3 regions of the Ensifer sp. NPDC090286 genome follow, and region 2 is predicted to be linked to each of the others. Evidence: predicted binding sites of a transcription regulator. Region 2 holds the regulator's gene; each other region holds the start of a gene.

Region 1 (3,352 bases), on a different contig from region 2:
CGAACAGCAGGATGACGAAGGGCGTATAGTGCAGGGCCAGGATCAGCGTGATCGGCAAGGCGCCGTAGGCGAGCCAGTCAGGCGGGGCGAAGCCGAGCGCTTCCATCCAGCTCGGCTGTCCGCCAGTGGTCCGGTTCTTGAAAAGCGTCTGCCACGCAAGAGCAAAGGTCCAGGACGGCAGCATGTAGGGGATGATCAGAACGGTGGCGAACCACTTCTTGCCGGGCATGTCGGTTCGGCTGATCAGCCAGGCCATCGGGATGCCGACCACCAGCGCGACCGCGATCGCACCGAGGGCTATGGTCCCGGTGTGGAAAAGCGGCTGCCAGAAGACGTCGGCGGCGATCTTCGACAGGAAGACGCGGTTGAAATAGTAAAGCGTCAGCTCGCCCATCGATTGCCCGGAGCGGGCCTGGTCGGCGAACTGCACGAAGAACGCGTCCGAAAGCAGAAGAAGGATGGGCGCGGCAATCAGATAGGCGAACAGCACGACCAGACCGACGCCCACCATCGTGGTGGGGTCCTGGTTGTGGACCCTGTAGTTGTAAATGGCTTTGCCAAAGTTTCGCATAGCAATCCCGTGGGTTGGAAGCCGCACAGCAGCCTCGGGCGGGTTGGCCCGGCCTGCGGTGACGTTTGTGGTAGGCGCGCGACAGGGCCTGCGCACGCGGCGCATCGGTCTCCTGTCGGGCTGTTGGATGAGGTCAGAAAGTGGAAGCGCCGGCCTTGTCGATGACCTCGCGCACGCTTGCCCAATCCCGATCGTAGCGGATCGGCAGGAAGCGCTCGTCGCCGTGAAACTCGCTCTTCATTTCCGCAGTGAACTCGAAGTCGAAGAAACACCGCTTCATCGCCGCGACCAGCGGCGGGGCGAGATCATGCGCATAGGCGAAGGACGACGTCGGAAAGATGCCGCTGGTGAAGATGACGCGGAGGTCTTCGCGCTTGACCATCCGCCGCTCGATCAAACGTTCCAACACGTCGGACGCGACGGCCGCCATGTCGTAGTCACCCGAGATCACCCCGAGAATGGACTTGTCATGACCGCCGGACATGATCGGCGCATAATCCTCCCCCGGACTCAGGCCTTCGCCCGGGAAAAGCGCGCGCGGCGCCAGGTGCCCCGAGTTCGAGAACGCGGACGCGTGCGCCACGCGCCGCCCCTTGAGATCGGAGAGGGTCTTGAACGGGGAGTCCGCGCGAACGATGGCAATCAGATTGTAGCCGCGCACCGCATTGCCGATGCCTTTTGCGGCAAAGGGAACGGCGCCGGCGCGGTTAACGGCCTCGACCGTCGGTCCGGTCGAAAAGCCGGCGAAGTGGAGCCGCCCGGAGCGCATGGCTTCGATCTCCGCCTTGCTCGACTGCACCGGGTAATAGACGATCTGGCGACCGAGACAGGCGCCGAGATGGGTGGTGAAATCCTTGAACAGGCTGGCGTAGATGGCCGGCTCCTCGATCGGAGCATAGGCCCAGACGAGCGTCTGCGGATCCCGCCATTTCGAAGGGTCTGTCGGCGCATCGGCAACGAAGTCCTTGTCGGCGTCGCAGTAGCGCTCGTCGAGATCGGAGCTTGTCCCGCAACCGGCTTTCGCCGTTGTCGACACGGGCAACAGCAGCACGCACGCCAATGCGAGGCCGGCCAAAAACAGCCTGTGCGCGTTCATGTCTACCCCTCCCCGAAGCTCCGCTCTCCCGGCGAAAGCTTCATAGTTCTCATCTGCTTTTGATCTGTGTATGGGAGTATCACTGTCACAATCCTGTCACCTGGAAACGCGATGCGCATTCTCCTGATCGAAGACACCCCAGACATCGCCTTTGCCATTTCCATGCGCCTGGAAAAGGAAGGCTACGAGGTCACGACCGCGTTCGACGGCGCGGAAGGGGAGCGGCTCGCCCTCAACGCCTCGCACGATCTGGTGATCCTCGACATCAACCTGCCGAAGCGGGACGGCTTCGCCATCCTGAGTGCCATGCGCCAGGGTGGGCTGACGCGTCCCGTCATCGTCATCACCGCCCGCAACCAGGTGGCCGACAAGGTCGACCTGCTCGAATTAGGCGCTGACGACTATCTGGTCAAACCCTTCGACCTGCACGAGCTCGTCGCGCGCATTCGGGCCGTCTCCCGCCGGCACCTGGGGGCTGCACAATCGGTTCTGCGCTTGGGCTCGATCTCCATCGACCTTTCGGCCCGCGCGGTGATGCTCGAAGGCCGCCCGCTCGACCTCGGCCGCCGCGAATTCGACGTGCTGGAGGCCCTGGCGACCCGCGCCGGCACGACAGTCAACAAGGAGCAGTTGGTCGTAAAGCTCTTCGGCTATGAGGACACGGGCACGCCGAATGCCGTCGAGTTGCTGGTTTCCCGGGTGCGCCGAAAGCTCGAGGACTGCGACATCGAGATCGTCACGCATCGCGGCGTGGGCTACATGCTGCGCCAGCGTACCGGGAGCGGCGCAAGCGGTGCGGTCTGATTACTCGATCGAGCGCCGCATCCTGTTCAGCGGCGCTGCCCTGCTCATCATCATCGGGCTTTTTCTGTTCTGGATGGTGCGCTGGAATGCCCACAACGCGGCCGAAGAAGCCTTCGACCGGGTGCTTGGCGCGGCCGCACTTTCGATTGCCGACACGGTCTCTATCGAAGACGGCACCGCAAGCGTCGACCTGCCGCATTCCGCCTTCGCCATCCTCGGCACATCCCGGCTCAATCGCATCTTCTACCGGGTGGCGGCCCCGGACGGCACGATCATCACCGGCTCGCCGATCCTCGGCCTGGAGATCCCGCACGGCACGGGACCGCAGTTGCGGCTGGCCGACAGCACCTACAGGGGCGAGCGGATCCGCATCGCCGCCGTCGCCCGCTACAGCACCGACGCAGCCGGCGGCGGCTGGGTCGACGTTCTCGTCGGCGAGACCCGCGAGGCGCGCGATCAGCTTGGGCTGCACCTGACCTTCAATGCGGCCCTTCCTGCGATCGCCGTTTCCGTGCTGGCATTCCTGCTGATCTGGCTGGCGGTCCGCCAGGCTTTCGCACCGCTGAGAACAGTCGAGGCCGATTTGCGCCACCGAGCCTCGTCTGATCTGAGCCCAGTCTCCGGCCCGATACCAAGGGAGGTGAGCGCACTGATCTCGGCGCTGAACGACTTCATGGGCCGACTCGATTCCGTGCTTGTCGGCTTAAAGAGCGTGACGGCCGACGCCGCCCATCAGTTGCGCACGCCATTGACCGCCTTGCGCGCACTTGCAGAACTTTCGATCGACGAAGCGCCGGCGGGCAGATTGCGTGACATTCTCGGCCGCATCCACGCCAACTCGGTCAATGCCAGCGTTCTCGCAAACCAGCTTCTGTCGGATG
Region 2 (3,352 bases):
GTTGTTGCAGTCATGCGAGGCTCTCCTTCACTCCAGATCGACATCGATCCCGCGCCTCACGCGGTCCGATAAAAATCAAAAATGCCGCCTTTCGGCGGCGCAGGCACTATTCCCATTTCGCGCTGCAATGTCAACAAAACCAAGCCTTGCAGCGCAACATGAAGGATCGATTCCTGGCAGCAGAAAAATCGTCCGGGAGGGCTTGCAAAAATGCAACGCCGGCCGAGCAAGTTGGGGAAAACTACGAAATCGATTCGGCCTGATTCCCGGGACTCTTGCCACAGAGTCCAGCGGTCAGTACGTTAACATTCAATTACTAGACGCATGCGGCGGACCTAGTCACCAAAAGAGTTATCGCGTTTGCAACCCCGGGGTTCAGCCGGGGTGCGGTGAGGGATTCTGCCATCCCCAACGCTGAGAACGGAGAGTGCAGAAATGAACTGGACTGACGAGCGGGTGGAGAAACTGAAGAAGCTTTGGTCCGAGGGCCTGAGCGCGAGCCAGATCGCGGCACAGCTCGGCGGCGTCAGCCGTAACGCTGTCATCGGCAAGGTTCACCGCCTGAGCCTGCCAGGTCGCGCCAAGGCCGGCGGCAGCACCACGACGGCGGCCCGTCCGAAGCGCCCGACTTCGGCACCGCGTGCGCCGAACTACGCTTCGCGCGTTTCGGCCCGCCCGGTTGCACGCACGGCCGGCGCTGTCGTTCTCAAGGAAGAAATCGAAGTCGATCTCGTTGCCGAGCAGGATTTCAGCACCCGGACCGACGTTGTCGTGCCGATGTCGCGCCGCCTCGAGCTGACCCAGCTCACCGAGCGCACCTGCAAGTGGCCGATCGGCGACCCGCTGAAGGAAGAGTTTCACTTCTGCGGCAACGATTCCCCGGAATCCTCGCCTTACTGCACCTTCCATGCGCGGCTGGCCTACCAGCCGTCGGGCGAGCGCCGCAGGGCCCGCTAAGAAGCCGGACAGCATCAATAAAAAAGGGGCCGATCGGCCCCTTTTTTTGTTGGAGACTTCCGGATCTGTCAGCTTTCGAGCGAATAGCCGGCTCCGCGAACGGTGCGGATAACGTCCGGCATGTTCGAGAAATTCAGAGCCTTGCGCAGGCGACCGACATGCACGTCGACGGTGCGTTCGTCGACATAGATGTCATGGCCCCACACGCCGTCCAGAAGCTGCGAGCGCGAGAAGACGCGGCCCGGCGAGGACATCAGGAACTCCAGAAGACGGAACTCGGTCGGGCCGAGGCGCACTTCGCGGCTGCGGCGGTGAACGCGGTGGGTCTCGCGGTCGAGTTCGATGTCGCCGCAGCGAAGCAGCGTCGACAGCACCTCGGGCTTTGCCCGGCGCAGCATCGCCTTGACGCGCGCCATCAGCTCCGGAGTGGAGAATGGCTTGACCACATAGTCATCGGCGCCGGTCGCCAGACCCCGGACGCGCTCGCTTTCCTCGCCGCGCGCCGTCAGCATGATGATCGGCAGGCGCTCCGTCTCCGGGCGCTGGCGCAGCCGGCGGCAAAGTTCGATGCCGGAAACACCGGGCAGCATCCAGTCGAGGATGAGCAGGTCGGGCAGCCGCTCCTGAAGCCGGATCTCCGCCTCGTCGCCCCTGAGGATCGTGTCGACGTCGAAGCCCTCGGCTTCCAGATTGTAACGCAGCAGAACGCTCAGCGCCTCTTCGTCTTCGACTACGGCGATTTTTGGCAACATCAGGTAACGTCTCCTTACCGCGGGCGACCCTTGGGCTCATCGGCCCGGCCGGCGCTCAGACACTCTAAATCTGGAGCACGTCCGCCGATTTCAAAGGCGGGGCGAAAACCGCGTGCTTCAGATACAGGAATTCGGGGCCGCGACCGAAGCCGCGACCGGATCAAATTTCAAAGGGCATGCATGCTTACGGCGCGCTCGGCGCTCAGTCGTTGACCGAGCCCAGCGTCGACGTGGTGTCATCCTTCGGACGCTCGCCTTCCGGCTGAGCACCCGTCGCCATGTAATAGATCGTCTCGGCGATGTTGGTCGCGTGGTCGCCGATGCGCTCGATGTTCTTGGCGCAGAACAGAAGATGCGTGCAGGGCGTGATGTTGCGCGGATCTTCCATCATGTAGGTCAGCAGCTCGCGGAACAGCGAGGTGTAGATCGCATCGATCTCCTCGTCGCGCTCGCGGATGCTGTTGGCCTTCTCGGGCGAGCGCGAGGCGTAGACGTCGAGCACTTCCTTGAGCTGGACGAGAGCAAGCTCCGCCAGGTGCTCCAGGCCGCGGGCGAGCTTGCGCGGAATGCCGGATCCGGCAACCGCGATCACGCGCTTGGCGGTGTTCTTGCCGAGATCGCCGACGCGTTCCAGATCGGAGGCGATGCGGATCGATCCCATGATCTCGCGCAGGTCGGCGGCGACCGGCTGGCGCTTGGCGATGGTGACGATCGCCTTCTCGCCGATCTGGCGCTCGGCGTCGTCGAGAACGGTGTCGTCCGAGATCACCTTCTGCGCGAGAGCGAGGTCGGAATTGACCAGCGCGCGAACGGATTCGGCGACCATCTGCTCGGCGAGACCGCCCATCTCCGAGATGCGGCGCGTCAGGTACTTCAGTTCTTCGTCATAGGCGGACATGATATGCATGGACATGATCGTCGATCCTTACGGGCGCTTTGCAGTTACTGTTGCAGCCTTATGCGGCCTCAGCCGAAGCGGCCCATGATGTAATCCTGGGTGCGCTGGTCATCCGGATTGGTGAACATCTTGTCGGTGTCGTTCTCCTCGACGAGATTGCCGAGGTGGAACATGGCGGTGCGCTGCGAAACGCGGGCGGCCTGCTGCATCGAGTGGGTCACGATGACAATCGTGAAGTTCGTGCGCAGTTCGTGGATGAGTTCTTCAACCTTGGCCGTCGCGATCGGATCGAGCGCCGAGCAGGGCTCGTCCATCAGGATGACTTCCGGGCTGACGGCGACGGCACGGGCGATGCAGAGGCGCTGCTGCTGACCACCGGAAAGGCCAGTGCCCGGCTCCTGAAGACGATCCTTTACCTCGTTCCACAGACCGGCCTTCTGCAGGCTGGTCTCGACCACTTCGTCAAAGTCGGCCTTGGTGCGGGCAAGTCCGTGGATGCGCGGACCGTAGGCGACGTTGTCGTAGATCGACTTCGGGAAAGGATTCGGCTTCTGGAAGACCATGCCGACGCGGGCGCGCAGTTCGACGACGTCGATCGTCGGGTCGTAGATGTCGTCCTCGTCGAGCGTGATCTTGCCGGTGACGCGGCAGTTCTCGATCGTGTCGTTCATGCGGTTCAGCGTGCGCAGGAAGGTCGACTTGCCGCAACCCGAAGGACCGATCAGCGCCGTGACGGTGTTCTCGC
Region 3 (3,352 bases), on a different contig from region 2:
TTGACCGCGTTTATGGGGGACCATGTTTGTGCGGCGTCGTCACGCAAGGCGCCAGCGATACCACGGCGTCCAAGCAAGATCATGTCAGATGCAAAACAAAAGGGCCGGCAGAGCCAGCCCTTTGAACCTAATCCGCGAACGGAAACGCTTATGCGCTTTCCTTCGGGGTCAGAACCTGACGGCCACGGTACATGCCGGTCTTCAGGTCGATGTGGTGCGGGCGACGCAGTTCGCCGGAGTTCTTGTCTTCGACGTAGGTCGGGGTCTTCAGAGCGTCAGCCGAACGGCGCATGCCACGCTTGGACGGGCTCGTTTTTCTTTTAGGTACAGCCATTTCATTCTCCACTTATCGGGCAAACACTGTTCAGCAGCCGAAATGGCCGTGTAAAACAGATGTTAATCACGGAAATTTGGCGCGCTTATACATGGCCAGCTGCTGTTTGACCAGTCCCCACGGGCAATTTTTCGACTCGACCTTTTCAGATCTCGTCTTCGATGACGACCCAAGGCTCTGCGCGGGCGGCTTCTTCCCATTTCAGGAACGCCGGATGTGCCTTTACGCGGTTCATGTAGCCGAGCGTTTCTGGATCCGCAACGAGATCATAGACGTCGAAGCGGTTGACCACAGGTGCGTACATCGCATCGGCCGCGGTGAAGGCGCCAAAGAGGAACGGACCGCCGGATTGGGCGAGCGCCTGCCGCCAGATGGTTTCGATGCGGGCGACATCCGCACGGACGTCCTCGGCAACGTCCAGCGCCTTCTTCGCCCGGCGGATATTCATCGGGCAGGCTCCGCGCAGCGCCCTGAACCCGGAGAGCATTTCCATCGAATAGCTGCGCGCCCGGGCGCGCGCCTGACGGTCGGCCGGCCACAGCCCGGCGTCGGGAAAAAGCTCGGCGACGTAGTCGATGATCGCCAGCGATTCCCAGACAAGGAAATCGCCATGCCTAAGCAGCGGCACCTTCCCCGTCGGCGAAACCGCGCGAATGTCCGGGTTACCCGCGGCAAAGTCGAAGGGGATCACCACCTCGTCGAAGGCGATGCCGGCCGCCGTCATCGCGATCCATGGCCGCATCGACCAGGACGAATAGTTCTTGTTGCCGACAAAAAGCGTAAGTCCGGTCATTTCCGCTCCTTGGTTGCTGGTCTCTCCGAGAAAACGATCAGTTCCTCGAAATGGTTCATGTCCTCGAACGAGCAGAAGGCGGGTGGATCGAGCGCGATCACCGGTGCCTGCTCGCGCAGAAAAGCGAGCTGTTCGTCCAGCATCACCTGCCAGCGCGGCAGCGCCGCATCGTCGAGCCAGTCGACGGGGTAGGCATAGGTGATGTGGAATTCGTAATCGTCATGATCAGGATGGCGGTAACCGAAGGCGTCTGCGAAGGCGTCGCGCCAGGCCTTGAGGCAGGCGCGATCGGCAGCACTGTTGCCTTCAAGCGCAAGACCTGTCGGGGTGACCTCGGTCACGCGGGCGCGGAACGGCTCCAGCGGCACAAAATTCGCGAGCCGGTCGCGGTAGTGCGCCGTCATCACCTCGATCGGCGTATCGAGCGGCAGGTCAGCCGGCCAGTAAGGGAGTTTCCGGCGGTGTTCGATGATGCCCTGGAAGATGGTCATGTGCAGGCTGGAGGGCGCGGTAAAGGCGAACTGCCGCGCCTCGGGCATCGCCATCAACCGGTCGCGCACGCCAAGCACGGCGGCCTCGGACGGCGACCCGGCAGTGACGTGAGAAACGACCGTGTTGCCCGGTTCCGGCAGGAAGCGGCCTTCGGGGTCGTAGCGCGTTCCGAGATGTCTCGGCGAGGCATGGTTGGCATTGCGGCCAAAGGCGAGAAGCGAGGGGGAGATCAAGGTCATGGAGCGATCGGGCCTTTCAAGGGGAGAGAGGCCCAGATGGCAGAACTCTACAACGCGAGCATGACATCGCCCAGTGAGCCCATCCAATGAAAAGGTCTGATCCTAATTATAAAGGCAGGTGATGTAACCGCCGGAGCGGCTGGCGCGGCGCTCGATCAGGTTTGCCAGGCGCTTCAGCCCGCGGCCCGGCTTGCCGGCGTTGCGCTCTTTCGGATTGGGCAGCGAGACAGCAAGCAGCGCTGCCTGCCGGCGCGAAAGCTTCGACGCCGAAACCCCGAAATGGTGGCGGGCAGCAGCCTCGATACCGTAGATCCCGTCGCCCCATTCGGCGATATTGAGATAGATCTCCATCATCCGCCGCTTGCTCCAGACGAAGTCGGCGGCGACCGCCAGCGGCAGTTCCATGCCTTTGCGCAGGAAGGAGCGGCCATTCCAGAGGTAGAGGTTCTTGACCGTCTGCATCGGAATGGTGCTGGCTCCACGGGTGGATTCCCCTTCGAGCGCATCCTCGACCACGCCCCGCATCTGCCCCCAATCGACGCCGTCATGGGCGCAGAACTGGCCGTCTTCGGACATCATCACCGACTGCACCAGAACCGGGGCGATATCGTCGAACTCGACCCATTGCCGATCGTAGCCGCGCAGCAGCGCGAGATCGCGCAGCATCAGCGTTGAAATCGGATGGATGAACTCCACCAGATAGAGAACGATCAGTGCGTAAGGAAGGACGAGCAGGCCAAGCACGGCGAGCACGATCTGGCGGCGGCGCGTACGCAACGTCCGGCGAAGCGAAGACCAGCGACTGGAAGGCACTTCGCCCTCCTCGCGCGCTTCCGGAACGACGTTCGCGGCCTGACTGTTCACCTCGCTGTCCATCCGCTTCTCTTAGTGCATGCGCAGGCAGAGTTGAACGGGCTTTCTGGCAAAAGGCAAGGCGTGCAGGCGGCTGTCCCAGGGAAAGCGCGCGGCTGCGACACGAATCCCCGTTGAAAGCCCTCTTCGCCCATGTCAAAGAGCGCGCATGAGCCAGGAACCATCGCCTTTTACCCGTCGCCTCGCCACCAATGCCCGCGCCGTCGAGGCGCTGCTGGAACGTCTGCTCGGCCAGACGAAGGAAGCCGACGAAATCGCCCGGCCGGCAAACCTGTTGGCTGCCATGCGCCACGGCGTGCTGAACGGCGGCAAGCGCCTGCGCCCCTTCCTGGTGATCGAATGCGCCGATCTGCTCGGCGGCAATCGCGACGCAGCCCTGCGCGCCGGCGCGGCACTCGAATGCGTGCATTGCTACTCGCTCGTCCATGACGACCTGCCGGCGATGGACGACGACGATATACGCCGCGGCCAGCCGACCGTGCACAAGGCCTTCGACGAGGCGACAGCGATCCTTGCCGGTGACAGTCTGCTGACTTTCGCCTTCGATATCATCGCAGCCCCCGAAACCTCGCTTTCGGATGCGCAGAAGGTGGAGCTGGTTCTGGCGCTCGGACGCGCCGC

What was found. The regulator PhoB, encoded in region 2, activates phosphate uptake and scavenging genes when phosphate is short. The targets are predictions, from matches to a motif close to TGTCATNNANCTGTCAT.
Region 1: the regulator PhoB is predicted to act here: its motif matches at 1,751-1,767, upstream of phnD (phosphate/phosphite/phosphonate ABC transporter substrate-binding protein).
Region 3: the regulator PhoB is predicted to act here: its motif matches at 1,908-1,924, upstream of ACIQUG_RS30205 (DUF1868 domain-containing protein).

Annotation. Positions count from the first base shown of each region.
Region 1 covers NZ_JBIVYF010000008.1:130,108-133,459, forward strand. The annotation lists gene ACIQUG_RS31500 (ABC transporter permease) at 1-571, opposite strand, end outside; gene phnD (phosphate/phosphite/phosphonate ABC transporter substrate-binding protein) at 705-1,667, opposite strand; gene ACIQUG_RS31510 (response regulator transcription factor) at 1,779-2,471, shown strand; gene ACIQUG_RS31515 (sensor histidine kinase N-terminal domain-containing protein) at 2,461-3,352, shown strand, end outside.
Region 2 covers NZ_JBIVYF010000003.1:631,198-634,549, forward strand. The annotation lists gene ACIQUG_RS18240 (aspartate aminotransferase family protein) at 1-14, opposite strand, end outside; gene ACIQUG_RS18245 (GcrA family cell cycle regulator) at 436-957, shown strand; gene phoB (phosphate regulon transcriptional regulator PhoB) at 1,026-1,709, opposite strand; gene phoU (phosphate signaling complex protein PhoU) at 1,912-2,625, opposite strand; gene pstB (phosphate ABC transporter ATP-binding protein PstB) at 2,676-3,352, opposite strand, start outside.
Region 3 covers NZ_JBIVYF010000007.1:259,710-263,061, forward strand. The annotation lists gene rpmF (50S ribosomal protein L32) at 149-334, opposite strand; gene ACIQUG_RS30200 (glutathione S-transferase family protein) at 480-1,127, opposite strand; gene ACIQUG_RS30205 (DUF1868 domain-containing protein) at 1,124-1,858, opposite strand; gene mtgA (monofunctional biosynthetic peptidoglycan transglycosylase) at 1,961-2,734, opposite strand; gene ACIQUG_RS30215 (polyprenyl synthetase family protein) at 2,880-3,352, shown strand, end outside.